Regions from separate parts of the Sodalis sp. RH19 genome, predicted to be linked through region 1. Evidence: predicted binding sites of a transcription regulator. Region 1 holds the regulator's gene; the other holds the start of a gene.
The links. The regulator Fur, encoded in region 1, represses iron uptake genes when iron is present. The targets are predictions, from matches to a motif close to ATAATAATGAGAACNACTATCAA.

Region 1 (15,350 bases):
CGGAGGATTACCTGACCAAGCCCTTCGGCATCGGGGAACTGCTGGCGCGCGTACGCGTCGCGCTCCGGCGTCCGCTGCGCGGCGATGAAAAGCCCGCGACGGTGAATTTTGCGGCGGTGAGCGTGGATCTGGCCAACCGCCAGGTGACACGTGACGGCGAGCTGTTGCATTTAACGCCCATCGAATTCCGCCTGCTGGCCGTCCTGATTGCCCATCAGGGCAAGGTCCTCACCCAACGTTATCTGCTGGGAGAGGTCTGGGGGCCCAACGCGGTGGAACACAGCCATTACCTGCGCATTTACATGGGCCATCTGCGGCAAAAGCTGGAGCGGGATCCGGCCCAGCCCAACCACCTGCTGACCGAGACCGGCATCGGCTACCGTTTTATGCCCTAGGCGGCTGTATCAGCCTGGCGTTAACCCGCCGCGCCCGGTCCCTTCTTCAACAACTGCATAAAATCGCGAAACGGTTCACGCAGCGGCGCAAACAAGGGATGTTTGCGATATTCCATCATCACCTCCGAGAACAGCTTGAGGCCGATGGCGAAAGACGCGGTTTTCTCAGGTCCGAAGGCCAGATCCTCCCGCCCCTGTAAACGCGTCACGATGCCCAGGATTTCATCGTGGTTTTCAACCTCGAACGACAGCGCGGGCATTTCCAGCGGCTGGCCGTGTTTATCGGCGATGGGCGCCACGGTAATTCTGTATTTATATCCCGCCATGATTTTCCTCCGCCGGCGCCGCCAGCACCTGCGCTATAGTATTAACCGCCTCCAGCAAGGCGGTGTTTATCCGCTCGACCTGCGCCGGCGTCAGATCGGCGCGCAGCATATTGCCGCGTAACAATCCCTTTAATTGCCGCATGCTGTCGGTTATGCCCGGGATCAGGCTGCCTTCCCCGCGTTTGCCTGCCTGGGCGAGCCGTTCGAACAGGGCGGTAATCGCCGCCTGATGCCCGGCCAGCTCTTCCTCGCCCGCCGGGGTAATCTGGTAGTTCTTACGGCTCTGGCCTTCGGCGGTGACCGACATCAGGAAGTCCTGATCCACCAGCAGGCTCAGGGTCGGGTAAATTACGCCTGGACTGGGAATGTACAACCCGGAAGAAGCCAGCTCGATTTCCTTGATCAGCTCATAGCCGTAGCTGGGTTTGCGGGCCACCAGCGCCAGCAGGATCATGCGCAGATCGCCATGGCCGAACAGACGCTGCGTCCTGTGTTCGCCGTCATGGTGCCCGTGGCGCTCATGGTGTCCCCTGCCGCCATGCATACCGCCACGGTCGTGCAAGGCATAATGATGATGATAAAGCATGGTTCTCTCCCGGTTATTTAGATATATCTAAATTAACGCATAACAAGAAAAAAGCAATAAAAGATATATCTAAATGAGGATTTTTTTATCTGCGCGCCAGTATCACCGGCTGCCTGGCGGCGCTGAAACGCAAAAAAAGGCGCTGATAAATCAGCGCCTTGGATAATGAAAGCTCCCCCGTAACGGCGGGTATGGCGGCGGCGCGAGATGCGCCAACCGCCGGGCGGGCCTTATTGTGCCCCGGCCAGTACTTCGCCGACGATTTCCACCGCCTCGCGTTCGATTTGTTCCCGGTGCTTAGGCCCCAGGAAGCTTTCGCAATAAATTTTGTAGGCCTCCTCGGTGCCGGACGGCCGCGCGGCGAACCAGCCGTTTTTGGTCATCACCTTCAGGCCGCCGATGGACGCGCCGTTGCCGGGCGCCTCGGTCAAGCGCGCGGTGATGGGGTCGCCGGCCAGGGTGCTGGCAGAGACCATTTCAGGCGACAGCTTGGCCAAAACGGCCTTCTGCGCGTGGGTGGCCGACGCCTGGATGCGGTTATAGCTGGGCGCGCCGAAACGTTGCGCCAGTTCATCATAGTGCTGCTGGGGATTTTTACCGGTGACCGCGGTAATTTCCGCCGCCAGCAGGCACATAATGATACCGTCTTTATCCGTGGACCAGGGCTTGCCGTCAAAACGCAGGAACGAGGCGCCGGCGCTCTCTTCGCCGCCAAAACCCAGGGTGCCGTCGAACAGGCCGTCGACAAACCATTTAAACCCGACGGGCACTTCCACCAGACGGCGGCCCAGATCGGCCACCACCCGGTCAATCATTTCACTGGAGACCAGGGTTTTGCCCACCGCCACGTCGGCGCCCCACTGCGGACGGTGCTGGAACAGGTAGTTGATCGCCACCGCCAGGAAATGATTGGGGTTCATAAGACCCGCCGGGGTAACGATGCCGTGCCGATCGTAATCCGGATCGTTGGCCAGGGCCAGGTCGAACTTATCACGCAGCGACAGCAGGCCGGTCATGGCCCATTGGGACGAACAGTCCATGCGGATAATGCCGTCGTGGTCGAGATACATAAAGCGGAAGGTCTGGTCGATTTGCTCGTTCACCAGCGTCAAATCAAGTTGGTAATGCTCGGCGATGCGCTGCCAATAGGCAATGCCGGACCCGCCCAGCGGATCGACGCCCAGTTTCAGTCCCGCTTTTTTGATGGCCGCCATGTCCACGACCTCGGCCAGCCCCGCCACATAGGACTGCACCAGATCCTGCGCATGGATATGGCCGCTGTTCCAGGCCGCGTCCAGCGACTGGCGCTTAACGCCGCGCAAATCGTCCGCCAGCAGGGCATTGGCGCGCTCTTCGATCACTTTGGTCAGATTCGTGTCCGCCGGTCCGCCGTTAGGCGGATTGTATTTGATGCCGCCATCTTCCGGCGGATTATGGGACGGGGTGATGACAATGCCGTCGGCCTGGGCGCCGCCGGCGCGATTGTGCGTCAGGATGGCGTTGGACACCGCCGGCGTCGGGGTAAAGCCGTTGTCCTGCTGGACGATGATTTCCACGCCGTTGGCGCTGAGTACTTCCAATACCGAAATAAACGCCGGTTCGGACAGCGCATGGGTGTCCTTGCCCACATAACACGGGCCGGTAACGCCCTGCCTGGCGCGCTCTTCGGCAATGGCCTGGCTGATGGCCAGGATATGGGCTTCATTGAAACTGTGGCGCCCCGCGCTGCCGCGATGGCCTGAAGTACCGAATTTTACCGCATGCGCGGTGTTGCCCGGCTCCGGACGCAACACATAATACTGCGAGGTTAACTGCGCGACATTGATTAAATCGCTTTGCCGGGCGGGCTGCCCGGCGCGGGGGCTATTAGCCATCGGTGCTTCTCCCTTGCCTGCTGTTGATCAAATGGTACCGCAAACTTTATCGGTCAGTTCCACGGGGAACTGCATTGCCAGCATAATGTGTTCCACCATGCTCCGTTTACGATCGGTGTTGGTGTTGGTGATAACCCAGTAGGGCGTTTGCGCTACCTGCTTGGGTTTAGTATGGCTGCCATTTTGCAATAATGTCTGCTCATCAGCGGCAAAATAAGTACGGGTGCGGCCGTGCAGGATATCCGCCGCCTCGGTAAATTCGGCGGGCGACAGGCTATACAGGGTGGACAGCACCAGCATAAAACGATCAACCGCCTTGCGCTGCTCGGCGTAGCTGTCGGAAAGGAGGAGCTCACGCATGGCGCGCACGCGATCGCGGGTCGCCGACGCGGCCTCCGCCTTGAGGGGGGTTTCCGGGGGCGGCGCGCTGCGCGCTGCGGCGCTGGCCTGAGCATTAAATTTCAGCATCCGGCGTAAAATATCCGAGGCGCTTTCGCCGATATGCTGCGTATGGCTGGCGATATAGCGGTAAAGGTCTTCGTCGACTTCAATTGTTTTCATCTTTATCCGGGGCTTTCTTCTCATAAATCAATCAAAAGGATTATACAAGCTAAACCTGCCCCGCGAATAGCGCTAGTATCCGGCTTCGGTAAAAAGTCGGAATTTCCCCCGAGGGCCTTCCTGGCGCCGCCGGTTTTTTTACGGCCGCGGGACGGATAACTCATGATAGGCTATCAGGCTCTGTTATCGCCATGAGGATCAGGATGAAATTACACTATCGTCTGCAACCTGCCCGGCAGCCGGGTGAAGCACTGCCGGTGATATTGCTGCACGGGCTGTTCGGTAGCCTTGATAACCTGGGCGTGCTGGCCAGGCCGCTTGGGGAACACCACGCCACCCTGCAGATTGATCTGCGCAATCACGGCTTGTCCCCCCATGACCACGATGCCGGTTACGCCGCCATGAGCCGGGACGTGATCGAATTGCTTGATGCGTTGCATATCGACGCCGGTCACCTCATCGGCCATTCCATGGGCGGCAAGGTCGCCATGACCCTCGCCGCCCAGGCGCCCGGCCGCGTTGCGCGTCTGGCGGTTATCGATATGGCGCCGGTGGCCTACCCCACCCGTCACCATGACAACGTCTTCGCCGCGCTCAGGCGCGTCGAGGCGGCGGGCGTCACACAGCGCACGGAGGCGGCGGCGCTCATGCGCCATGACGCCCTTGATGAGGAAACCATCCAGTTTTTGCTGAAATCCTTTCACCAGGGCCGGTGGCGGTTTAACGTCGAGGCGCTGTGGGATAACTATCCGGCGCTTATCGGCTGGCGGGAGTCGGCGCCCTGGCTAGGGCCGGCGCTGTTTATCCGCGGTGAAAAATCGCCTTATCTGGATGACAGTTACCGCCAGGCGATCCAACGCCAGTTCCCCCGGGCGCGGGCGCATGTGGTCGCCGGCGCCGGTCATTGGGTTCATGCGGAGAAACCCGCGGCGGTCATGCGCGCCCTGGCCCGTTTCCTGGAAGCATAGGCCGGGCCGCCGCCGGGGTTAGCGCCCGCGAGTTTAATATTGTCGTTTGCTACCGGGCTGGGGTAACATGGCCCGCTGTGTTTTATGGCAGCCCCGGCGTACATAAAACATAACGTTACGGGCGATGCGCGTCCGGCGGCGTAGCCAGCCACGCCGCCGGACGGGGTTTGCCCGCCTGCTTCTTGATGCACAATCCCTTCATGACCTATGGCAAAAGAACAAACGGACCGCACCACCCTGGATTTATTTATCGATGAGCGGCGCCCGGGAAGACCGAAGACGAACCCCCTGTCCCGCGATGAGCAGTTGCGCATCAACAAGCGTAACCAGCTGCGCCGGGATAAAAAGCGCGGCCTGCGCCGGGTGGAGCTGAAAATCAACGCCGAGGCGGTGGATGCGTTAAATGAGCTGGCCTACCGGCAAAACCTGTCGCGCAGCGAGCTGATCGAATTGATTTTACTGGCCGAGCTTGAACGGCAACAAGGCGCGGATCCGCATCCGGAATAAACTTGCCGGCCCGGTAAAGCGCCATCCCGTCCAGGGCCCAAGGCCGCGGACGGGGCAAATTTGCGACAAAACCCGGCCGGCGAGTTTCTCCCCGCATAAGGGTCTGCTATGATTGCCGCAGAGCATCGCTGATTCTGTTACGGAACATATCCATAATATTTAAGAGGTTTTCAAATTCATGGCAACTGTAGGCATTTTTTTTGGCAGTGACACCGGCAATACCGAAAATATTGCCAAAATGATTCAGAAGCAACTGGGTGCGGATGTTGCCGAAGTTCATGACATTGCCAAAAGCAGTAAAGAAGACCTGGCGCGGTTCGACACCCTGCTGCTCGGCATCCCGACCTGGTATTACGGCGAAGCGCAATGTGACTGGGATGATTTTTTCCCCACCCTGGAAGAAATAGATTTCTCCGGCAAAAAAGTGGCGCTGTTCGGCTGTGGCGATCAGGAGGATTACGCCGAATATTTCTGTGACGCCATGGGCACCATTCGCGACATTATCGAGCCCAACGGCGCGACCATCGTCGGTCACTGGCCCACCGCCGGCTATCATTTCGAAGCGTCGAAAGGACTGGCGGACGACAATCACTTCATCGGCCTGGCCATTGACGAAGACCGCCAGCCCGAGCTGACCAATGAACGCGTGGACGGCTGGGTGAAGCAAATCAGCGCTGAATTGCAGCTCAGCTAAAGTAAGGCCGTGCGGGAGGGTGCCGCCGCCGCGGCGCCCGGCAAGGGAATCGGTTGCCGTCATGGCGTCGGGACGGCGCCGCCAACCTCACTGATAACTAAATCCTTTCAAATTAATAGATACAAGTTTTTAACTTTTATCCACAACGCGGTACAATAGCGCAGCGGTTCCACCCTTTTTAGCAAAATGTTGCAGAATTCGCCCCCTGAAACGGGCTATAGTTGTTAACAAGGCGCGGTTTTCATTTTGGACAGGCAGTCTTATAATGAGACGGCGTCACATTTTTCGGGCCGACCGATGTTATAGGCTAAGTTAGCCTACAATCAGATTATCAAAGTAACAGGACTAAACCCGCATGACTGACAATAATATTGCATTGAAGAAGGCCGGCCTGAAAGTCACCCTTCCCAGACTGAAGATTCTGGAAGTGTTGCAAGATCCGGAATGCCATCACGTCAGTGCGGAAGATCTGTACAAAAAACTGATCGATATGGGTGAGGAAATCGGCCTGGCCACGGTATATCGCGTGCTAAACCAATTTGACGACGCCGGTATCGTAACCCGCCACAATTTTGAAGGCGGCAAATCCGTTTTTGAACTGACGCAACAGTATCATCATGACCACCTGATCTGTCTGGACTGCGGCAAGGTTATCGAATTTCGCGACGAGTTCATCGAAGCGCGCCAGCGTGATATTGCCAAAAGGCACAATATCAAGCTGACCAACCATAGTTTATATCTGTATGGGCATTGTGAAATCGGCAACTGCCGCGAAGACGAAACGCTGCACGATCACGCCGATATGCTCAACGGCGTAAAAGAATAACCGCGGCGCGGTCCGTTTCTCCAAAGCGGCTGTTATCGCGCCGCTTTCTCACCCTGCAACGATTTTTTCAATGAGGCTAAACGCCGCCCGTCCCCTTCCCTGATAACGTTTCCTTCCCGAAGCGCGTCGACAAGCGTCGTATCCGCCAATCACCGCCGTGCTCACCGCCGGCAAACTTCAGAAAACTTCACAGAAAATAAAAATAAATAAAGAATAAATAGAGGCCCTGGGACGCCTTTTTGGGCTCATCTGCGTAATCCATTGAAAATACAACGTTTTTATTGCGATTTTTTCACCAGGTAAATTATTCTGTGAATCTGATGATAAAGCTATTTTTCGCTGTCAGCAGTAAGCGACAACAAAAGATATATTTTAATTATATGATTTTATTGAATTAATATAGCCAAAAATACCTTCCTGAGATTAACCCGTATCGGTGACTCGATTTTTACACAAAAAGTAAATTTATAAATTAATAAAAAACGTGAAGTTCGCAGCAGATTTTAAACTTTCGCCATGGTGATATAGTGACAGGCAATGTTAATCACCAGAGATAGTCCAGATGAATGATGCGGAACTGCAAAACGATATGCCGCGCGGCATAGGCATTGCTCCTTATATTCGTATTAAACAAGAAGGCATGACTGAAAACGAAAGCCGGATAGTGGAGTGGTTTTTATCTCCCGGCAACCTCACCGACGTCTCGGGGATCAAAGAGGTGGCCCTGAGTCTGGGCCTGTCGGAAGCCATGATTGTCAAGGTGTCGAAAATTCTCGGTTTCAGCGGCTTTCGCCAGCTGCGCAGCGCCATCGTCGAGTACTTCGATCATGCCGACCATGATATCACCGCCGAACTCTCGCCCACCGACAGCCCGGAGGATGTGGTCAACAAAGTGTTTAACCTGACCGTACGCACCATTGTCGAAGGCCAGGCGATAGTCGACGCCAACGTCATCCAGCAGGCGGCCCAATGCTTTTTTGCCGGCCATCAGCGCGAGCTGTACGGCGTCGGCGGCTCTAATTCCATTTGCGCGGACGTGCAGCATAAATTCCTGAAAATCGGCTTGCGTTGCAATGCCTACCTGGACGCGCATTTGATGATGATGTCGGCCTCCCTGTTGCAACCGGGCGATGTGGCGTTGGTGGTATCCCATTCGGGCCGCACCAGCGATCTGAAACGGGTGGTGTCGATTGCCAAGGATAATGGGGCCAAGATCATTTGTATTACCCATAGCAGCAATTCCCCCATAGCCCAGCTGGCTGATTTTAATATTTGTTCACCGGCGCCGGAAACGCCGTTATTAGGCAGAAACGCTTCGGCCCGTATTTTGCAGCTTACGCTGCTGGATGCGTTTTATGTCTCGGTAGCGCGGCAGGATATCGAGCTGGCGAATAAAAACCTGGAAAAAACGAGTTCCATTACCAAGTACCTGAAGCGTGATTATAAATAATTCTCTTTTGGAGATAGAATAATGAATAAATTTCTTAAATTGGCCGGTGGCGCCGCCTGTGGCCTGATGTTGTCCACCGTGGTCCACGCGGCAGCCGATTACGCCGTTGTTCTTAAAACATTATCCAACCCTTTCTGGGTAGAGATGAAACAAGGCATTGAGAAAAAAGCCCAGGATCTCGGCGTGACGGTGGATATATTCGCGTCACCGTCGGAAGGCGACTTCCAATCGCAATTACAACTATTCGAGGATTTAACCAATAAGAATTATAAAGGCATCGCCTTTGCGCCTTTATCGGCGGTGAATCTGGTGATTCCCGTCGCCAAGGCTTATCAGAAAGGGATTCACCTGGTTAACCTCGACGAAAAAATCGATTTAGCCAGCCTGGCCAAGGCCAAAGGCAACGTCGAAGCCTTTATCACCACCGATAATGTCGCGGTCGGCGCGAAAGGCGCCAAATTTATTATCGATAGCTTGGGCGCCCAGGGCGGCGAAGTGGCCATTATCGAAGGCAAGGCCGGCAACGCCTCGGGCGAGGCGCGGCGCAACGGCGCGACCGCGGAGTTCAAGGCCAACAGCCATATCAAGCTGGTGGCCAGCCAGCCGGCGGATTGGGATCGCATCAAGGCGCTGGACGTGGCGACCAATGTGCTGCAACGTCATCCCCAGCTGAAGGCCTTCTACTGCGCCAACGATACCATGGCGATGGGCGTGGCGCAGGCGGTGGCCAACGCGGGACAGACCGGCAAGATCCTGGTGGTCGGCACCGACGGTATTCCCGAGGCGCGCAAGATGGTCGCCCAGGGCATGATGACCGCCACCGTGGCCCAGAATCCGGCGGAAATCGGCGCCAACGGCCTGGCCATCCTGGTGAATACGGTGAAAGCGGGCAAGCTGATTGCGCTTGATGCCCAGCCGAAAATTGAAACCGTCGATTCTATATTAGTCACCAAATAGTCCAGGTGCCGCAAGACCGCCTATTCCCGCCGTCTTGTCATTAATCCGGAGAGTAATATGAGCACTCCATATATTAAAATGGAGGGGATCGCCAAATTCTTTGGTCCCGTCCAGGCGTTGCAATCAGTTGACCTGGAAATATACCCTAATGAGATACATGCTTTATTAGGTGAAAACGGCGCCGGCAAATCAACCTTGATGAAAATACTTTCCGGTATTTATGAACCGACGGCGGGGAAAATAATAATTAATGATGTCGAGTACGCGAAGCTCGATCATAAAGTCGCTGCCAGATTGGGCATTGGTATAATTTACCAGGAATTAAGCGTTATCGATGAATTAACCGTGTTGGAGAATTTATTTATCGGCCGTCTGCCGGTAAAAAAAGTGTTCGGCGTAAACGTGGTGGACTGGCACGACATGCGTACCAAAGCGGCTATTATGCTGCTGCGCGTGGGGCTGAAAATACGGCTTGACGAAAAGGTGGGCAACCTGTCCATCAGCCAAAAGCAAATGCTGGAAATCGCCAAGACCCTGATGCTGGACGCCAGGGTGATCATCATGGACGAGCCGACCTCTTCCCTGACCTATAACGAAGTGGATTATCTGTTCCTGATCATGAACCAGCTGCGCCAGGACGGCACGGCGATTGTCTATATATCGCATAAGCTTAACGAAATACGCCGCATCTGCAACCGCTATACGGTGCTAAAGGACGGCAGCAGCGTCGCCTCCGGGCAGATGGGACAGGTGACCAACGATGATATTGTCCGGCTGATGGTCGGGCGCGAGCTGCAAAACCGCTTTCGCTCCCTTAAGGAGAAGGTTGGCGGCGACACGGGGGACGCCGATATCATCTTTGCGGTGGAGAATATCACCAGCCGGGATAAACGCCGGGTCAAGCACGTCTCCTTCCAGGTAAAAAAGGGCGAAATCATGGGCTTTGCCGGACTGGTGGGGTCGGGACGCACCGAATTCATGAACTGCATCTTCGGCGTGGAACCGAAAAGCAGCGGCAAGGTGATGCTGCATAACGTCGATATCACGCCCTCTTCGCCGCTGGACGCCCTGAAGAAGGGCATGGGATATATCACCGAAAGTCGGCGTGAAAACGGCTTTTTTGATAATTTTTCCATTGCGCAGAATATCGCCATCAGCAAAAGCCTTAAGGATGGCGGCTATAAAGGTGCTCTGGGATTATTTAATGCGGATAAGGAAAGGCAGCTGGCGGAAACGCAGCGGCGGCTGCTATCGCTGAAATGCAGTTCGGTGGACCAAAATATCACTGAGTTATCCGGCGGCAACCAACAAAAGGTATTGATATCAAAATGGCTCTGCTGCGAGCCGGAGGTTATTATTTTTGACGAACCTACCCGCGGCATTGATGTCGGGGCCAAGGCGGAAATTTATAAGGTGATGCGCACATTGGCCGCCACGGGAAAAACCATATTGATGGTGTCATCCGAACTGCCGGAAATCATTACCGTATGCGACCGTATCGCAATATTTTGCGAAGGGACATTAGCCCATATTCTTGACAATAATGAGAGTATCGGGGAAGAAGATATTATGACGTGGGCTCTGCCACAAAGCTGAGGGAAATAAAAATGGAGAAGGCCACCTTTAACTTCCAGAAATTCTGGGATCAGTACGGCACGTTTTTTATCCTGGCGATTATTGTTGCCATATTCGGCTCTATATCCAGTGAATATTTTCTGAAAACCAACAATATTACCCAGATCCTGGTACAGAGTTCGGTAACGGTCTTGATCGGCATGGGCGAGTTTTTCGCCATCCTGGTGGCGGGCATCGACCTGTCGGTGGGGGCTATCCTGGCCTTGTCGGGCATGGTGACCGCCAAGCTGATGCTGGCGGGTCTTGACCCGGTCTCCGCCGCGCTGATTGGCGGGGTGGTGGTCGGCGGGCTATTGGGCGCCATCAACGGTTGCCTGGTTAACTGGACCGGCCTGCATCCCTTTATTATTACCCTCGGCACCAACGCTATTTTTCGCGGCATCACCCTGGTCATTTCCGATGCCAACTCGGTGTACGGCTTCTCATTCGGCTTTGTTAACTTCTTTGCCGGCAGCGTGCTGGGTATTCCGGTACCGGTGATTTTTGCTTTGATCATTGCGGTTATCCTGTGGTTTATTACCGCGCGCACCCGGCTTGGCAGAAATATTTACGCCCTGGGCGGCAACAAAAATTCGGCATTTTTTTCCGGTATCGACGTTAAATTCCATATGCTGGTAGTGTTTATTATTTCCGGCATCTGCGCCGGGCTCGCCGGCGTGGTATCCACCGCGCGCTTGGGCGCGGCCGAGCCTTTGGCCGGCATTGGCTTTGAGACCTATGCCATCGCCAGCGCCATTATCGGCGGCACCAGTTTTTTTGGCGGCAAGGGACGAATATTCTCGGTGGTAATTGGTGGTTTAATTATTGGCACGATTAACAATGGCCTTAATATTCTTCAGGTGCAAACGTATTACCAATTAGTTGTCATGGGGGGATTGATTATCGCCGCCGTGGCTTTAGATCGACTTATCAGTAAATAGGTAACCGATATGAAGATATCCCCTTCTTTAATGTGCATGGATTTATTAAAGTTTAAAGAGCAAATTGAATTTATCGATCGTCATGCGGATTATATCCATATCGATATCATGGACGGGCATTTTGTGCCCAATCTGACGCTGTCGCCGTTTTTTGTCGAGCAGGTCAAACGCCTCGCCAGTAAGCCCCTGGATTGCCATTTAATGGTCACCCATCCGGAAGATTATATCGACAGCCTGGCGAAGGCGGGCGCCGGCATGATTACCCTTCATCCGGAAACCTTGTCCGGCCAGGCCTTTCGGCTTATTGAGAAGATCAGGTCCCTGGGATTGGGCGTGGGATTGATACTCAATCCTGAATCGTCGGTGGAGATGATGAAATATTATATCCATCTGGCGGACAAAATTACCGTCATGACCGTCGATCCCGGTTTTGCCGGCCAGCCGTTTATCACCGAAATGCTGGAAAAAATAGGCCAGCTCAAGGCATACCGCGAGAGCCACGGTTTGCGGTATGAAATTGAAATTGATGGTTCATGCAACCAGCGCACCTACCGTTCGCTGATCGCGGCGGGCGCGGATGTCTTTATCGTCGGTTCTTCCGGCCTGTTTAATAATGCGCCGGATATCCACCAGGCGTGGAAAATGATGACCGACCAAATCCAGGACGCGCGGAAAGAGGCCAGCTAAGATGAAAAACAGGCGGTTGGTGATAGTCGGCGTGGATATGGGCGCCACCCATATCCGCATCTGTTTGTTATCGCCCGATGGCCAGGTACTGGTCACGGCGAAAGAGCGCACTCTGCCGGTAGTGGAAAGCGGCCTGGCGGAAGGATTGTCGGCTTTTATCGGCCGCTTTCTCGTCCAGCGCGGCGCCGGGGTCGCCGCAGTGATGATTGGCTTTCCCGCGTCCATAGCCCGGGACAGGAAAACCATCATGTCCACGCCCAACCTGCCCTGCGCCACCCGCGAATTTGTGGATCTGGCGGCAGAACTGGAGCGGCGCCTGCAATGCCCGGTGGCCTTTGAGCGTGACGTAAACCTGCAGCTGTTTTATGACGTGAGCGAGCAGCGCCTGGGGGATAAGCTGGTGCTGGGATGTTATCTTGGCACCGGGTTCGGGTTTGCCATTTGGCTCAATGGCGCGCCTTATGTCGGCGCGCATGGCGTGGCCGGCGAACTGGGGCACATTCCCCTGGGCGATGACGGCGCGCGCTGCGGGCTGCGGTAATACAGGCTGCCTGGAAACCGCCTGTTCAGGCGTGGCGCTGGCGCGATGGTATCACGGCGCGGCGCATGACTACGCGCTGTCCGATATTTTCACCTGCGCCCATGGCGATAGCTATATTACCGGCTTTATCGACACGGCGGCCAAGGCGATTGCCACCGGCGTAAACCTGTTTGATCCCGATCATATCCTGCTGGGGGGCGGCGTGATGGATATGGTGGATTTCCCCTACGATCGGCTGATTGCCAGGGCCGGCGACTTTATTCGCAAGCCGTTGCCCTATGAGGAAATCATTTTTGCCAAAGCGTCCTCGTCGGCGTTTAACGGCGCCATCGGCGCCGCCAGGCTGGGACTGCGGGTCGCGCAGGCGGCGTGCGCCGCCGGTTAGGCTACGCATCGCACGCAGCGCCGCGGTCGATACCGCGGCGCCGGCGCGGCGTCAAACGGCGGTTTTGGTCCAGGTATCGCGCAGGCCTACGGTGCGGTTAAACACCGGTTTTTCCACGCTGAAATAGCGGCTGTCGGCGCAGAAATACCCTTCGCGTTCAAACTGGTAGGGCTTGCCCGGCAGCGCCTCAAGCGCGCTGGCCTCCACAAAGCCTTGTTTGATGACCAGCGACTCCGGGTTCAGCGTCGCGAGGAAATCATCCGCCGAGGCGGGGTTAGGGTCGCTGAACAGGCGATCGTATAAACGAAACTCGGCGGGGACGCCGTGGGTCGCCGAGACCCAATGAATCACCCCTTTCACCTTGCGCCCATCCGCCGGGTCCTTGCTCAGCGTCTCCGGATCGTAGGTGCAGTAAATGACGCTGATCTCGCCCTGCTCATCCTTGTCGATACGCTCCGCCTTGATCACATAGGCGTTGCGCAGGCGCACTTCCTTGCCCAACACCAGGCGCTTGTACTGTTTGTTGGCTTCCTCGCGAAAATCCGCCCGATCGATATAAATCTCTCGGCTAAAAGCCACCTGGCGCTCGCCCATCTCGGGTTTATTGGGATGCGTCGGCATGGTCACGGTTTCCTCGTGCCCGGCCGGCAGGTTTTCTATCACCAGTTTTACCGGATCGATCACCGCCATGGCGCGCGGCGCGGTTTCATTGAGATCTTCACGGATACAGGCTTCCAGCGCGGCGATTTCCACGTTGTTTTCCTGTTTGGTGACGCCGATGCGCCGGCAGAATTCACGAATGGACGCGGCGGTATAACCACGGCGCCGCAGGCCGGAGATGGTCGGCATGCGCGGGTCGTCCCAGCCCTCGACAATATTCTCCGCCACCAGTTGGGTCAGCTTGCGCTTGGACATAATGGCGTATTCAAGATTGAGGCGCGAAAATTCATACTGACGGGGATGACAATCGATAGTGATATTGTCCAGCACCCAGTCATATAAACGGCGGTTATCCTGGAATTCCAGGGTACACAGCGAATGGGTGATGCCTTCGAGGGCGTCGGAAATACAGTGGGTGAAGTCATACATCGGATAGATGCACCACTTCGAACCGGTCTGGTGGTGTTCGGCAAATTTAATGCGGTACAGCACCGGATCGCGCATCACCATAAACGGCGAGGCCATATCGATTTTAGCCCGCAGGCAGGCGCTGCCCTCGGGGAAACCGCCGTTGCGCATAATGGTAAACAGCGCCAGGTTGTCCTCGACCGAGCGATCGCGAAACGGACTGTTCCGGCCGGGCGTGGTGAGGTTGCCGCGGTATTCGCGAATGGCGTCGGGTGAAAGCTCATCCACATAAGCCAACCCTTTATTGATAAGCTCGATGGCATAGGCATGCAGCTGATCGAAATAATCGGAGGAGTAATGGATATTGCCGCTCCATTTAAAACCAAGCCACTGCACGTCTTCTTTGATTGAATCGACGAATTCTATATCTTCTTTCACCGGGTTGGTATCGTCGAAGCGCAGATTGCATTGGCCCTGGTAATCCTGGGCGATGCCGAAATTCAGGCAAATGGCCTTGGCATGACCGATATGCAGATAGCCGTTAGGCTCCGGCGGAAAACGGGTATGCACCGAATGGTGCTTACCGGTTGCCAAATCTTCGTCAATTATTTGACGAATAAAATTAGTTGGGCGGGCTTCTGCCTCACTCATATTGCATTTCCTCTACGCGAACGCACGACATTCATTATGCTTATGTTCCAACAAGCCACGTCCCGACACAACCGTTAGTTGCAGAAATTCTTATGGCGCCGGGCGCGGTGCCGCGGCCGTCCTGTCGCCCTGACGGACAGGCTGGGTAACCGGGAGGCTATATTAGCATAGGCGCAACTGCGCCGGAGGATAACCGGGAACAGAATCGGGGGAATAACGCCGTGTCGGGGAGAAACGGACTCCGGCGCGCGAACCGCGCCGGAGCCGGGTAACGAGGGCGGCCTTATTTGGCGGTAACATCCAGCAGCGGTGTTACCCC
Region 2 (15,350 bases), 920 kb from region 1:
ACCGATATGCGTCCCGCCGCGCTGCGCGGGGCATAAGCAGCGCAACCCATCGTTTTTAAGGAGTTACCGCCGTGTCAGAAATATCCTTGCCAACCGGCGCCGATGGACAGCCGGCCGAACTGCCGCTGGTGGCGGCGCAGCCCGGTATCTGGGTGGCAGACCAACTTTCCGCGCAGCCCAACGCCTATGCGGTGGCGCACTATATCGAGCTTAAGGGCGATATCGATGAAGGCTGCCTGCTGCGCGCCATCGACCAGGGCATGGGCGAAGCCGACACCCTGCGCATGCGTTTTGCCGAGCGTGACGGCATTGCGGTGCAATGGGTTGACGGCGATCTGACCTTTGACCGTCCCGATTGCGTGGATCTCAGCGCCGCCGGCGACGCCCGGAACGCCGCGCTGGCGCTGATGCAGCAGGATCTGGCGGGAGATCTGCGGGTGCTGAGCGGCAAACCGTTGTACCGGCATCTGCTGATTCGCGTGGCCCGCGATCGCTGGTTTTGGTATCAGCGCTATCATCATCTGATCGTCGACGGCTTTAGTTTTACCGCCATCACCCGCCGCATCGCCGTGCTGTATAGCGCCTTCATGCGCCGGGAAACGCCGCCGCCGTCGCCTTTTACCCCCTTTCAGGGGGTGGTGGAGGAATATCAGGCGTATTATCAGTCGGATGCCTGGCGCCGCGACGCCGCTTTCTGGCGCGAAAAAACCGGCCGACTGCCGGCGCCGGGCACGCTGTCGCTCAAACCGTTGTCCGGCCAGGCCGCCACCACCCATGTGCTGCGTTATGCGCTTGATCTCGATAGCCGGCTGTTCGCCGGCCTGGTCACGGGGGAGGAGCGCGCGCCGGGCATCGCCGATCTGGCCCTGGCGCTGGTGGCGTTATGGTTTGCCCGGCTGTGCGGGCAACCGTCCTATGCCGCCGGTTTTATCTTTATGCGCCGTATGGCCTCGGCCGCCCTGGATGCCACCGGTCCGGTGATCAATGTCCTGCCGCTGGCCGTGACCGTCGGCCCGGGGCAGACGCTGGGCGCCTTGGCCGCCGCCCTGTCCGGCGAGCTGAAGAGCCTGCGCCGCCATCAGCGTTATGATGCGGAACAGGTACTGCGCGACCTGGGCCGCACAGGGGATGAACAACCGCTGTTCGGCCCGGTATTTAATCTGAAGATGTTCGACTTCCAGCTTGATTTCGCCGGGGTGGAGGGCGTGACGCACGCGCTGGCTTCCGGGCCGGTGCGCGATCTGGAAATCGCGCTCTATCTTGGGGAAGAAACGGTAGCGGTGGAACTGGTGGCCAACGCCGAGCGGTATACCGCCGGCGAGCTGGCCGGCCATGCCCGGCGCCTGCCGCTGCTGCTGCGCCAGTTTGCCGCCGATCCCGCGCTGCCATGCGGCCAGGCCGATTTGCTGGGCGAGGCCGACCGCGCGCTGCTGGCGCGCATCAATGATACCGGTAAAACGCTGGCGCCGGATACGCTCGCCACCCTGCTGGCACGCCAGGCGTTGCGCACGCCCCAGGCCGTGGCGCTGGCGGATGCGCGGCGCCGCCTGACCTACGGCGAAACCCGCGGGCAGGTGCTGGCGCTGGCGCAACGGCTGGCGGCGCAGGGGGTGCGCCCGGGCGATATCGTCGCCGTCGCGCTCCCGCGCTCGGTATTCCTGACGCTGGCGCTGATGGCGGTTATCGAGGTGGGCGCCGCCTACCTGCCGCTGGACACCGGTTATCCGGACGAGCGGCTGCAACTGATGCTGGACGATGCGCGGCCGCGGCTGATTATCACCTGCGCCGGACAGGCCGCGCGGTTCGACGGCCGCGGCGATCTGTTGCTGTATGAGGCGCCGTTGACCGCGGACCCGCGGCTGCCGCGGGATTTCCCCCGGCCGTCGGCGCATCATCCCGCTTATATTATCTATACCTCCGGGTCGACCGGACGGCCGAAAGGCGTGGTGGTGGCCCATGACGCCATCGTCAACCGGCTGCTGTGGATGCAGGATCGCTATCCGCTGAGCGCGGATGACGCGGTGCTGCAAAAAACCCCCTGCAGCTTTGACGTATCGGTGTGGGAATTTTTCTGGCCGCTTATCAACGGCGCGCGGCTGGTCATGGCGCCGCCGGACGCCCACCGCGATCCGCAGGTGTTGCTGCAGCTTATCGCCGATTACCGCGTTACCACCCTGCATTTCGTCCCCTCGATGCTGGCGGCGTTTGTCGCTTCACTTGCCGATGACGGCGCCATCGCCTGCTGCGCCACCCTGCGGCGGGTATTTTGCAGCGGCGAGGCGTTGCCCGCCGAACTGTCGCGCCTGTGGCAGCGGCGCACCGGGGTGGAGCTGCATAACCTCTACGGCCCCACCGAGGCCGCGGTGGACGTCAGCTGGTACCCGGCCCACGGCGAGACGCTGGCGGCGGTGCGCGGGGCGCATGTGCCGATCGGCTTCCCGGTATGGAATACCGGCCTGCGCATTCTTGACGGGCGGTTGCGGCCGGTGCCGCCGGGCGTTGCGGGCGATCTCTACCTGACCGGCGTTCAACTGGCCCAGGGTTACCTGGCGCGCCCGGAGCTGACCGCCAGCCGGTTCGTGGCCGATCCCGACGGCGACGGCGGGCGGATGTACCGCACCGGCGATGTTGCCCGCTGGCTGGACGACGGCGCGGTGGAGTACCTGGGCCGCAGCGATGATCAGCTTAAAATCCGCGGGCAGCGGGTGGAGTTAAGTGAAATCGATCATGCGCTGCTGTTATTGCCGGGCGTGCGCCAGGCGGTGACCCATGCCCGGGTATTGGGCGCCGCGCCTGATGGCGGCATCGGCGGCGATGCGCGGCAACTGGTCGGCTATCTGGTGGCGCAGCCGGGTGAAAGGCTGCACCCCGAGGCGCTGCGCGACGCCCTGGCCGAACGGCTGCCGGCGCATATGGTGCCGGTGGCGCTGGTCGAACTTCCGGCCCTGCCGCTCAGCGCCAACGGTAAACTGGATCGCAAGGCGCTGCCGTTACCCCAGTCGCGTCGGGCGACACGGGGGCGAGCGCCGCAAACCGCCATCGAGCGGCGGGTAGCCGCGCTGTTTGCGCAACTGTTGCAACAGGAAATCGGGTCCGTCGACGATGACTTTTTTGCCCTTGGCGGCCATTCCCTGCTGGCGATGCGGTTGGCGGCGGAGCTGCGCCGCGACGTGGGTAAGCCGGTAACCGTCGGCCAGGTGATGGTGGCCTCGACGGTGGCGCGCTTGGCCGCGCTGTTTGATGATGAGGTGGATAACGACCCCGGCGATGCTATCCGGCGTTCCGGACTGGACGCGGTCCTGCCGCTGCGCCAGGGCGAGGGCCCGCCGCTGTTTTGCTTTCATCCCGCCTCCGGTTTCGCCTGGCAGTTCAGCGTGCTGCGGCGCTATATCGATCCGCGCTGGCCGCTGGTGGGTATCCAATCGCCGCGTCCGGACGGTCCGCTGCAGCGGTGCGGCACGCTGGAGCAGGTGTGCGACGCGCATCTGCTGACGGTGCGCGATATACAGCCGCACGGCCCTTATCATTTTATCGGCTATTCGCTGGGCGGCACGCTGGCGCAGGGCATTGCCGCCCGTTTACGCGCGGCGGGGGAAACGGTGGCGTTTCTCGGCCTGCTCGATACCTACCCGCCGGAGACGCGCAATTGGGACGCGGTGCAGGGTAAACATGTGCTGGACCCCGAAGTGCTGGAGGAAGTGCGGCGCGAGCGCGAGCAGTTCATCGCCGCGCAACAGGGTATTGCGGAGCCGGCGGGGGACGAACAGCGGCGGCTGTTCGATGCCATCGAGGGCAATTATGCGGATTCGGTACGCCTGCTGGCGGCCAGCCGCAGCGCGTATTTTGCCGGGGAAGCCACGCTGTTCGTGGCCCGGCGCACGCTGCCCGCCGCTATGGACGTGCGCCGGACCTGGTCAGATTATGTGGACCGGCTGCGCGTGCACGAACTGGACTGCGCCCATGTGGATATTATTTCGCCCGCGTCGTTCCAGGTGCTCGGACCCTTGCTTAACCAGGCGCTCAGGGAACTGTAGGCGTCAGCCCCGGCCCAGCGGCACGATCATCGGCGTATGGGATACCGGATCGTCGATGATCATGCAGCGCAGGCCGAATACCGCCTCCACCAGTTCGGCGGTGACGATGTCCACGGGCGCCCCCTGGGCCAGGATACGCCCGTCGCGCATCGCCACCAGGTGGGTGGCGTAGCGGCAGGCGTGATTAAGATCGTGCAGCACCACCACCAGCGTATGGCCGGCGCGGTGCAACTCGCGCATCAGTTCCAGCAGGTCTATTTGATGGGCGATATCCAGCCAGGTGGTGGGTTCGTCCAGCAGCAGCAGCGGCGTTTGCTGCGCCAGCACCATGGCGATCCAGACCCGCTGCCGCTGGCCGCCGGACAGGGTATCCACCGGCCGTTCCGCCAGCCCGGCGACGCCGGTGGCGCGCATCGCTTCCTGCACCGCTTGTTCATCGCGCCCGCTCCAGCGGCTTAATAGCGATTGATGCGGGTAGCGTCCGCGCGCCACCAGATCGCCCACCGTGATATCCCCGGGCGCGCTGGAGCTTTGCGGCAACAATCCCAGGCGCCGCGCCACCTCCTTGGTGGCGTAGGCGCCGATCTCCCGGCCGTCCAGCCATACGGTGCCCTCGCCGGGCCGCATCAGGCGGCTGAGCGTGCGCAGCAACGTCGATTTGCCGCAGGCGTTGGGGCCGATGATCACCGTCAGTTCACCATCGGGGATGGTGATGGACAGATCGCGGGCAATCACTTTTTTATCATAGGCGAGCGTAAGATTTTCCGCCCGCAGGCGGCTGGACGACGGGGTAAGGGCGCTCATTTTTTTCGCGACTCCCGGATTAATAAGCCGATCAGATAGAGGCCGCCGATGCTGACGGTAACCACCCCGACCGGAAGCTGATAAGGCGTAAACATACGCTGGGCGGCGAGGTCGGCCGCCAGCAACAGCAGCGCGCCGGTCAGGGCCGCCAGGGGGATCGCCAGGGTTTGGCTGCCCGCCAGGCGGCGTGAAATCTGCGGCGCCACCAGGGCGATAAAGGAAATGGGGCCGGCGGCGGCCGTTGCGGCGGCGGTCAGGGCCACGCCCGCCAGCATCAATCCTAGTCGCGATCTTTCCACCGGCACGCCGAGCGCGCAGGCGGCGTCATCGCCCATTTCCAACAGGCGCATGCGCCGCGACAAAGCCAGGGCCAGGGCAAAGGCCAGGACAATCGGCACGGCCACCGGCGGGCATTTCGCCCAGGTCATGCCGTTAAGCGATCCGGCGCTCCATAGCCCGGCGGTCAGGGCGGATTCCAGCGAGGCGCTGACCACCAGCCAGGTGTTAAGCGATACCAGCAGGGCGCGAACGGCAATGCCGACGATAATGAGCCGGAAGGTCTGGATGCCGTTGCGCCAGGCCAGCAGGTAGACTATGGCGGCGGTCAGCAGGCCGCCGGCAAGGGCCGCGCCGGTTATGCCCAGATAGCTGCTGTTGAACAGCACTATCGCTATCAATACGGCGCTGTGCGCGCCGGTATTGAAACCCATGACATCCGGGCTGCCGAGCGGGTTGCGCATCAACGACTGGAAAATAGCGCCGCTGGCGCCCAACGCCGCGCCCAGCAATAACGCCATCGCCACCCTGGGCAGCCGCCATTGCGTCACGATAACCTGGATATTGTGCGCCGCCGCGCCGCGCAGGGCGTCCACCACCTGCCGGGCCGGAAGCGGGAGCGACCCGGCGCCGAGGGCGTAAATCGCCAGCGCAAGGCAGGCAAGCAGCAGGATGCCGACGGTCAGCGACGTCCTGATCCGGGCGTGCCGGTTCGCCATCATCACCGGCTTATCATCCGGTGGCGGCGTACCAGGGCTATCAGCACCGGCGCGCCGAGCAGCGCCGTTATCACCGATACGCGCAGCTCGCCGGGCACCATCACCCGGCCCGCCATATCGCTGCCCAGCAGCAGCAGCGGCGTAAGCAGCAGCGTCCAGGGCAGCAGCCAGCGGTGGTCCGGGCCGGCTATCCAGCGCGCGATATGCGGCATCATCAGCCCGATAAAGGCTATCGGCCCCGCCAGCGCCGTAGCCGCGCCGCATAACAGGGTAATGGCCGCCAGGCCGAGCAGCTGCGTCAGGCCCACCCGCGAGCCCAGCGCCGTCGCCAGTTCGCTGCCCATGCCCAGGGTATTGAGCGCCCGCGTTAGCCAAAGCGTCAGGCCGGTGCCCAGGACGATAGGCCAGATAACGGCGTTTACCGCCGCCATGCTGCGGATATCCAGCGAACCGGCCTGCCAGAAGCGCAATTGGTCGTAGACCAGGGGATTGAGCAAGGAAATACCGGAGGCCATGCCGTCCAGCACCGCGCCCAGCGCCACGCCCGCCAGGGTGAGGCGAATGGGGTTCAGCCGCCCGCCGCCCGCCGCGCCGATTAACGCCACCAGCAGGGCGGCGGCCAGCGCGCCGGCAAAGGCAAACCACAGGTAGCGATCGATGGAGGCGGCGCCGAAAAAGGTGATGCCCAGCACCACGGCGAACCCCGCGCCGGCGTTGACGCCAAGAATGCCGGGGTCGGCCAGCGGATTGCGGGTCAGGGTTTGCATCAGGGCGCCGGACAGCCCCAGGGCGATGCCCACCAGCAGCCCGGCCAGCGTGCGCGGCAGGCGGCTCTCGAGGATAATAATACAATCCGGGCTGCGGCAGGCGCCGGTCAGCGCGGGCAATACCTGGTCGGCGGGAATGGTTTTGGCGCCGATAAACAGGCTCGCCGCCATCAATAATGCCAACAGCACGCCGCTTAACAGCAATCCGTAATAATGGCGCATAAAAGGCTAAACCATAAATTATATGATAATGATATTTATTATCGTTATTACTCGCAATAACTTATGATAGCATGACTGCTTCCCTGATTGCAGCGCCCAGTGGCGTCGAATTCCCCGGATAGTTAGCGTCTTATGCAAAAACCCTCGTATTTACTCGATATCAGCCTGCTGAAAACCCACCCCGCCTTCCGGGCGGTTTTTATCGCGCGGTTTTTGTCCATCCTGGCGCTCGGCATGCTGGCGGTGGCGGTGCCGGTGCAGATACAGGCCATGACGGGGTCCACCCTGCAGGTCGGGCTGGCGGTGACGCTGGCGGGCGGCGGTATGTTCGTCGGCCTGCTGGCCGGCGGGGTGATGGCGGATCGCCGCGAGCGGCGCGGGCTTATCCTGTTTGCCCGCGCAACCTGCGGGGTGGGGTTTATCGGCCTGTGCCTTAACGCGCTGCTGCCGGTACCGTCCCTGTTCGCGATTTATCTGCTGGCGGTGTGGGATGGTTTTTTTGGCGCGGTGGGGGTGACGGCGCTGCTGGCCGCCACGCCGTCGCTGGTCGGGCGGGAAAATGTCATGCAGGCGGGCGCCATCAGCATGCTGACCGTGCGCTTCGGCGCCATTTTATCACCGGCGGCGGGCGGCCTGGTCATCGCCTCCGGCGGGGTGGCCTGGAACTACGGGCTGGCGGCGCTTGGCACGCTGCTGACGCTGTTGCCGCTGCTGCGCCTGCCCAGGCTGGCGCCGCCTCCCCAGCCCCGGGAACACCCGCTGCACGCGCTGGCCGGCGGCATGGCCTATCTGTTTCGTCATAAAACCATCGGCCTGGTGGCGCTGATCGGCGCCCTGCTGACCATGGCAAGCGCGGTACGGGTGCTTTACCCGGCGCTGGCGATAAGCTGGCATATCAACGCCGCCCGGCTGGGGTTGATGTATGCGGCGGTGCCCCTGGGCGCGGCGATAGGCGCGTTTACCAGCGGCCGCGTCGCCGCCACGGCGCGGCCGGGAAGAATGCTGTTGCTTACCGCCGTCATGGCGTTTATCTGCGTCGCGGCATGCAGCCTGATGCCGTTCTACGCGCTGGCGCTGCTGTGTCTGGCGGGCTTTGGTTACTTCAGCGCCATCAACTCGCTGCTGCAATATGCATTGATACAACAGCTGACGCCGGATCATCTGCTGGGCCGCATCAACGGCCTGTGGACCGCGCAGAACGTCACCGGCGACGCGCTGGGGGCGCTGGTATTGGGGGGGTTGGGCACCCTGATGCCGCCGGGGCTGGCCGCCGCGGCGTTCGGACTGGCGGCGGCCCTGGCGGGGCTACTGCCGGCGCTGGCGCTGCGGGGCCTGCGCGCCGTGGATATGGCGCGGCATCGGGATCAGGGCCGGCCGGCGGATGAAATCCCGCCCGCCGGCCGCAGTGAGCCATAACCGCCATGAATCCCCTCCCGGCCGGGAATGGCCGCGGCATGACGCGGTTAGCCACGCGGCAGGACGGGGAAAGATCACGGCTTGGCGAACAGTTGTTCCAGGCGGGCCAGCACATTGCTGGCGCTGTAGTAATCAAGGCGGAAGGTGTCGTTGCCAAGGGCGTAGACCCGGCGGTTTTGCACCGCCGGCAGATGCGCCAGGAACGGATTGGCCAAGAGCAACCGGGCGCTGGCGTCATCGCCGGCAAACAGCAGGAAGGTTTGCCCGTTCAGGCCGGCGGCCAGGTTTTCGCCGGACAGCTGGACGATATCCTTGCGCACGCCCATGCTTCTGCCGCCAGCGGGGATAGCGGGCGGTTCGGCCAGCGTAAAGCCCAGCTGGCGCAGCAGCTGGCCCTGCGGCGAATCGGCGGTCCACAGGTTGGCGGCTTTGCCGTCCGGCTGGTAAACCAGGGCGGATACCGGCTGCGGCGGCAGCGCCAGATGCTGTTTCAGCGCCTGCCGGCGGGCGTCGAAGCGGGCGATGACCTCCGCGGCCTGCGCTTCATGGCCGGTGGCTTGTCCCAGCTCACGGGCCAGGTCCTGCCAGCTTTTATCGTCATAATTGACCACCAGGGTCGGCGCCAGCGGTGACAACTGATCGTAAAGGCGCAGGGCCGAATCGCCGCCGGTGGCGGCGATAATAATCAAATCGGGATTCTGGCCGGCGATGGCCTCGGCATCCGGTTCGCCGATGTACAGGCGTTTGACGCCGCGCTGCCGGGCGACATCGCTCCACTGGCGAAAAAAGCCCTGCTCGTCCGCGACCCGGTTATTCGGCGTGGTGGCGCCGCTGGCTATCACCGGCGCCCCGATGGCCAATAGCGAGCCGGTAAGGGTGACGCTTGTGGATACGATGCGCTGCGGCATGTGATCCAGGGTAATGGCGCCATGCGCGCCCGCCACCTGCCGCGGCCAGCCGTTCTCAGCGGCGCGCGGGGACGCGGCCGCCAGCAGTAAGGGCAGGGCCATCAGGGCGAGCCAATTGCAGGCGGATCGGTGCCGGGACAATAGAGTGATCATGTCTGGTATTCCTGGGGTAGGGGCTGGTTTTGTCCGCCTTATGATGACAAAAAACGGGCAATCAAATCCACCCTTGCGCGGGTGAGGCAGTGTTTACGTTCATTGACACGGCAGATTCTACGACGTAGTTTATGTGCTATCAATACAAATGATAATTATTATTATTGTGTTTATCATTTGAAAATAGCGGAGATCGTCACGTGGAATTCTCATTGTTTCGACAGACAACACCAGGCGACGCGGATGCCATTATAAACGGATTTTTTTTCATGTCGCCTTATCGCAGCTTCGTTACCCAGGGTCGTTTCTGCGCCATCAGCGCGCCCGCGGGCAGGGGTGATCAGCCCGATGGCGTGTTTCAGCGGGAGCTGCGCCACGCCTTCCGGCGCGCCAGAAACGCCGGCATTGAACGGCCGCTGGTGGTGGGCGCCATTCCCTTCGATGCCGACCGGCCCGCGGCGCTGTTTATCCCGCAGCGCAGCCAGGGGTTCGATCGCGAGATGTTTTTGCAAAGCCGGAATGTGCCCGCCGAACCCTTGCCGCAGGTAACCGGCAAAATCGAGCGACCGCCGGAGCGCGACTTTAAACACATGGTGGCGCGGGCGGTGGAGGCCACCGGCCAGCAACGGCTGAGTAAAGTGGTGCTCGCGCGCCTGCTGGATATCACCACCCGGGAACCGGTGAATACCGCGGCCCTGATGCGGCGCATCGCGGCCCAAAATCCCGCCAGTTACAATTTCCATGTTCCCCTCGACAACGGCGCCCTGCTGGGCGCCAGCCCGGAGCTGCTGCTGCGCAAGACCGGCAACCGGTTTTACTCCACGCCGCTGGCGGGTTCCGCCCGGCGCGACGCCGAGCCGGGCCGTGACGCCGCCGCCGGCCGCCAATTGCTGGATTCAGTCAAGGACCGCTATGAGCATCAGCTGGTTATCGACCAGATGCGCGAAGTGCTGGCGCCCTACAGCGCGGGTTTAAACGTGCCGCCCGTACCCGGCCTGGTCAATACGCCCACCCTTTGGCATCTGGCCACCGCCATCGACGGCGAGGTGGCGGACCCCGCCGTCAACGCCCTGGCGCTGGCCTGCCTGTTGCATCCCACGCCCGCGCTGTGCGGCGCCCCCACCGATCGCGCGCGCCGCTTAATCCAGACCCTGGAACCCTTCGACCGCGATCTGTTCGGCGGCATGGTGGGCTGGTGCGACGAGGAGGGCAATGGCGAATGGGTGGTAACCATCCGCTGCGCCAGGGTGGCGGGCAACCAGGTGCGGCTGTTCGCCGGCGCCGGCATTGTGCCCGCCTCCCTCCCCGACGCGGAGTGGCGCGAAACCGGCGTCAAGCTCGATACCATGCTGAGCGCGTTTGGATTGCATTAACAGGAGAGATGATGAGCATTGTATTTAACCGTTGGCCGGATGAGTTCGCGGCCCGCTACCGCGCCAGGGGATACTGGCTGGATTTGCCCCTGACCGATATTATCGACCGCCGTAAAGACAGCGGCGCGCTGGCGGTGGCCTGCGGCGAGCGCCGCCTGAGCTACCGGGATGTCAACACCTTGTCCGACCGGCTGGCCGCGGCCCTTGCCCGGCGCGGGCTGGCGGCGGGGGATACCGCGCTGGTGCAGTTGGGCAACGTGGCGGAATTTTATCTGGTGCTGTTCGCCCTGCTGAAAATCGGCGTGGCGCCGGTAAATGCCCTGTTCAGCCACCAGCGCAGCGAACTTACCGCCTATGCGCTGCAAATCAGGCCGGCGCTGCTGATTGCCGACCGGCAGCATGGGCTGTTCAGCGATAATGGCTTTATCGATGAACTGCGGCGGCTGCATCCGTCGCTGCGGGTGGTGGCGATGCGCGGCGACGACGCGCCGCAAACAAGTTTACAGGCATTATTCGACGAAGCGCCGGGCGCGTTCACCGCCGCCCCGTCGCCCGCCGACGAGGTGGCCTTTTTCCAGCTATCCGGCGGCAGCACCGGCACGCCGAAGCTGATTCCGCGCACCCATAACGACTACTACTACAGTATTCGCGCCAGCGTGGACATCTGCCGTTTCGATAAGGATACCCGCTACCTGTGCGCGCTGCCCGCGGCCCATAACTACCCGCTGAGCTCGCCGGGCGCGCTGGGCGTGTTTTACGGCGGCGGCGGCGTGGTACTGGCCAGCGATCCGAGCGCCAACGTCTGTTTCCCGCTGATAGCGCAGCACCGGATCACCGTCACCGGGCTGGTGCCGCCCGCCGTGACGCTGTGGCTGCAGGCGATGGAACAATGGGGCGACAGCGGGCAGCTGGCCAGCCTGCAATTATTGCAGGTCGGCGGCGCCAAGCTTGGCGAGGCCCTGGCCGCGCGCATTCCAGCGGAGCTGGGCTGCCGGCTGCAGCAGGTGTTCGGCATGGCCGAAGGGCTGGTGAACTACACCCGGCTGGACGATGACGACGAACATATCTTTACCACCCAGGGCCGTCCGATATCGCCGGATGATGAAGTCTGGGTGGCCGACGGGCAGGGCAATCCGCTGCCGCCGGGCCGCGTGGGACGCCTGATGACGCGCGGGCCTTATACGTTTCGCGGCTATTACCAAAGCCCGGAGCACAACGCCGCGGCGTTTGACGCCGACGGGTTTTATTGTTCCGGCGATTTAATCGAGCTGACGGACGACGGCTACCTGAAAGTACAGGGACGCGAAAAAGACCAGATCAACCGCGGCGGGGAAAAGATTGCCGCCGAAGAAGTCGAGAACCTGTTGCTGCGCCATCCGCACGTGGTGAATGCGGCCCTGGTATCCATGACCGATGCGCTGATAGGGGAAAAGAGCTGCGCCTATATTGTCGTCACGCAGGAGATCAAACCGGTGGCGCTGCGCCGCCATTTGCGCCAGCTGGGGGTGGCGGAATTTAAACTGCCCGACCGTTTTGAACGGGTGGACGCCTTGCCCCTTACGCCGGTGGGCAAGGTCGATAAAAAACGACTGCGCCTGCTGATCGACGCCGCCACCGCCACCCCCGCCACAGGAGAAAAATAAATGGCCATCCCGAAACTGGTTTCCTATGCCATGCCCACCCCGGCGGAACTGCCCGCCAATAAGGTCAACTGGGCCTTTGAGCCGCAGCGCGCGGCGCTGCTTATCCATGATATGCAGGACTATTTCCTTAACTTTTGGGGCGGGGACAGCGCGCTGGTCAGCCGGCTGGTGGAGAATATCGCCGCCCTGCGCCGCTACTGTAAATCGCAGGGCATCCCGGTGTTTTACACCGCCCAGCCGGCGCGGCAGAGCGAGGAAGATCGCGGGCTGTTAAACGATATGTGGGGGCCGGGGTTAAACCAGTATCCCGAACAGCAGGCGGTCATCGCCGCCCTCGCGCCCGACGCCGATGACCAGGTCCTGGTCAAATGGCGTTACAGCGCCTTTCACCGCGCCCCGCTGGCGGATATGCTGGCCGAGCGCGGCCGCAACCAGCTTATTATCTGCGGCGTTTATGCGCATATCGGCTGCCTGATGACCGCCGCCGATGCGTTTATGCGCAATATCAAACCGTTGCTGGTGGCGGACGCCCTGGCCGATTTTACCCGCGACGACCATCTGATGGCCCTGCGTTATGCCGCCGGCCGTTGCGGGCGCGTGCTGATGACCGCCGATTTGTTGCCGGCGCCCATCAGCAAGGCGCACCTGCGCGCGCTGATCCTGCCGATGCTCGACGACGACTGCGGTGATTTGGGCGATGATGACAACCTGATCGACTACGGCCTGGATTCGGTGCGCATCATGACGCTGGCCACCCGCTGGCGGCAGGCGCGCGCGGGGCTGGATTTTGTCGCGCTGGCGCGGAACCCGACCCTTAACGGCTGGTGGCAATTACTGGCGCCGGAGCATAACGTATGACTATCAGCCTGGATTTCAGCGGTAAGCGCGTCTGGGTGACCGGCGCCGGTCAGGGCATCGGCTACCAGACCGCGCTGGCGTTCAGCGAGGCCGGAGCCGACGTGGTCGGACTGGACCGGCGCTTTGCCGGCGACGGCTACCCGTTTCGCACGCAATTGCTGGATATCACCGATGCCCCCCAGGTCGAACGGGTGTGCCGGGCGCTGCTTGAGGAAAACCCACGGCTGGATGTCCTGGTCAACGGCGCCGGCATCCTGCGCACGGGGGCCACCGATAGCCTGGACCTCCAGGACTGGCAAGACTGCATGGCGGTCAACGCCGGCGGCGCGTTTAACCTTTTTCGCCATACCCTGCCGGTCTTTCGCCGCCAGCGGGCAGGCGCCATCGTCAGCATCGCCTCCAACGCCGCCCACGTGCCGCGCGTGGGCATGTCCGCCTACTGCGCCTCGAAAGCGGCGCTGAGAAGCCTGTGCATGACCGTCGGGCTGGAAATGGCGCCGTTCGGGGTGCGCTGCAACCTGGTGTCGCCCGGCTCGACCGATACGCCGATGCAGCGCGGCCTGTGGCAAAGCGCGGATGCGGAACAGCGGACCATTGCCGGTTTTCCCGGGCAATTCAAGCTGGGCATTCCGCTGGGGAAAATCGCCCGGCCGCGCGAGATTGCCGACGCGGTGCTGTTCCTGGCCTCGGAACATGCCGGCCATATTACCTTGCAGGATATCGTCATCGACGGCGGCGCGACGCTTGCCGCCTGATGCCGTTACGGCCCGCCGGGCGCTAATGCCGGCGGACGTGTTTCATCGCCGGCCGGCCTGCTTCAGTGCCAGCCCAGCCGGTTGCTCAATACTAGTGCATGGCGTTTCACCGCCGCGATAATATCCTCGCGCCGCTCGGCAAAACGGCTGGAAAGGGCCGCCACATTCAGCGCGGCCACGGTTTCCCCCTTGGCGTTCAGCACCGGCGCCGCCACCCCCGAACCGCCAATATCCATCTCCTGATCCGACACCGCGAAGCCGTCCCGGCGGGCCTTGGCGATATGCTGGCGGATAAGATCGCGGTCCACCAGGGTATGCCGGGTGTATTGCACGATGCGTTCATGGGCGAGGTAACGCTCGATCTGGCCGTCGTCCCGGGCGGCCAGCAGGGCGCGCCCCATGGCGGTGCAATAAGACGGCAGGCAACTGCCCAGCGGCGACTCGTAACGCACCGGTTGGGTGCCGCTGCAACGCTCCAGGGTTTTCAGCCGGCAATCGTGGTTCAGCACCCCGAGCATGATGGTTTCGCCGCAGCCGTCGCGCAGTTCGCGCATCACCGGCCCGGCCAGTTCAATCAGCCTGGCCTCCGGCCCGCAGATCCAGCCCGGGCCGTTGCGGTACGTGTCGCTCAGCGTATACCGATCCGCCTCGCCGCGCACCGCATAGCCGCGCGCCACCAGGGTCGCCAGCAGGTTATGGGTGCTGCTTTTCGGGTAGCCCAACTCGTCCACCACCTCTTTCAGGGCGAGCGGTTTTTCCGCCTGCGCCAGCAGTTCGAGTACTTCCAATACGCGCACCGCGCTTTTGACTTCGTTCATGTATGTGAACCCTATTCTTGTTGCTGAACTTATTTTTACTGTGTTAGAACTCGGAACACAATCTTTTCCTGATACGGGATCCGCGATGAACCAAACAGCGCCGCTGGACCAGATAGCCATCGAGCTTGTCCGCAACGCCTTCCATTCCATCTGCGATGAAATGGCCGAGTCGCTGGTGCGTTCCAGCCACTCGCCGAATATCAAGGAGCGGCGCGACTGCTCATGCAGCGTCTATGACGTGGCCGGCGATATCGCCGTGCAGGCGGAGCATATTCCCATCCATCTCGGTGTGATGGCGGGCGCGCTGCGCCATATCCTGGCGGCGTTCCCGGCGGCGGAGATGGCGCCGGGAGACGTGTTCCTGGTCAACGATCCGTATTACGGCGCCAATCACCTGCCGGATTTTATCGTCGCGGGACCCTTGTTCGCCGGCGGCCGGATGGTCGGCTTCGGCGCCAGCATGGCGCACCATACCGACGTGGGCGGCCTGACGCCGCGCAGCATGCCCGCCACCGCCACCGAAATCTTCCACGAGGGCCTGCGCATTCCGCCGGTGAAACTGGCGGCCGCCGGCCTGGTGGATAACAATATCCTGACCATTATC

Region 2: fepD (Fe(3+)-siderophore ABC transporter permease) is a predicted target of Fur. The motif match lies at 6,845-6,867, and genes of this name have one in related genera.

What each region holds. Positions count from the first base shown of each region.
Region 1 covers NZ_CP178734.1:3,048,530-3,063,879, forward strand. The annotation lists gene kdpE (two-component system response regulator KdpE) at 1-395, shown strand, start outside; gene ACL2XF_RS13855 (DUF3861 domain-containing protein) at 416-721, opposite strand; gene ACL2XF_RS13860 (PadR family transcriptional regulator) at 708-1,307, opposite strand; gene pgm (phosphoglucomutase (alpha-D-glucose-1,6-bisphosphate-dependent)) at 1,538-3,181, opposite strand; gene seqA (replication initiation negative regulator SeqA) at 3,209-3,742, opposite strand; gene ACL2XF_RS13875 (alpha/beta fold hydrolase) at 3,946-4,710, shown strand; gene ybfE (LexA regulated protein) at 4,918-5,217, shown strand; gene fldA (flavodoxin FldA) at 5,396-5,911, shown strand; gene fur (ferric iron uptake transcriptional regulator) at 6,267-6,737, shown strand; gene alsR (transcriptional repressor AlsR) at 7,300-8,187, shown strand; gene alsB (D-allose transporter substrate-binding protein) at 8,209-9,144, shown strand; gene alsA (D-allose ABC transporter ATP-binding protein AlsA) at 9,202-10,740, shown strand; gene alsC (D-allose ABC transporter permease) at 10,752-11,699, shown strand; gene alsE (D-allulose 6-phosphate 3-epimerase) at 11,709-12,386, shown strand; partial or broken gene alsK (allose kinase) at 12,388-13,312, shown strand; gene glnS (glutamine--tRNA ligase) at 13,364-15,031, opposite strand; gene nagE (N-acetylglucosamine-specific PTS transporter subunit IIBC) at 15,315-15,350, opposite strand, start outside.
Region 2 covers NZ_CP178734.1:3,972,596-3,987,945, reverse strand. The annotation lists gene ACL2XF_RS18045 (MbtH family protein) at 1-36, shown strand, start outside; gene ACL2XF_RS18040 (enterobactin synthase subunit F) at 72-4,034, shown strand; gene ACL2XF_RS18035 (ATP-binding cassette domain-containing protein) at 4,038-4,838, opposite strand; gene fepG (iron-enterobactin ABC transporter permease) at 4,835-5,836, opposite strand; gene fepD (Fe(3+)-siderophore ABC transporter permease) at 5,836-6,822, opposite strand; gene entS (enterobactin transporter EntS) at 6,955-8,238, shown strand; gene fepB (Fe2+-enterobactin ABC transporter substrate-binding protein) at 8,313-9,248, opposite strand; gene ACL2XF_RS18010 (isochorismate synthase) at 9,500-10,672, shown strand; gene ACL2XF_RS18005 ((2,3-dihydroxybenzoyl)adenylate synthase) at 10,684-12,315, shown strand; gene ACL2XF_RS18000 (isochorismatase family protein) at 12,316-13,173, shown strand; gene dhbA (2,3-dihydro-2,3-dihydroxybenzoate dehydrogenase) at 13,170-13,928, shown strand; gene ACL2XF_RS17990 (IclR family transcriptional regulator) at 13,991-14,746, opposite strand; gene ACL2XF_RS17985 (hydantoinase B/oxoprolinase family protein) at 14,832-15,350, shown strand, end outside.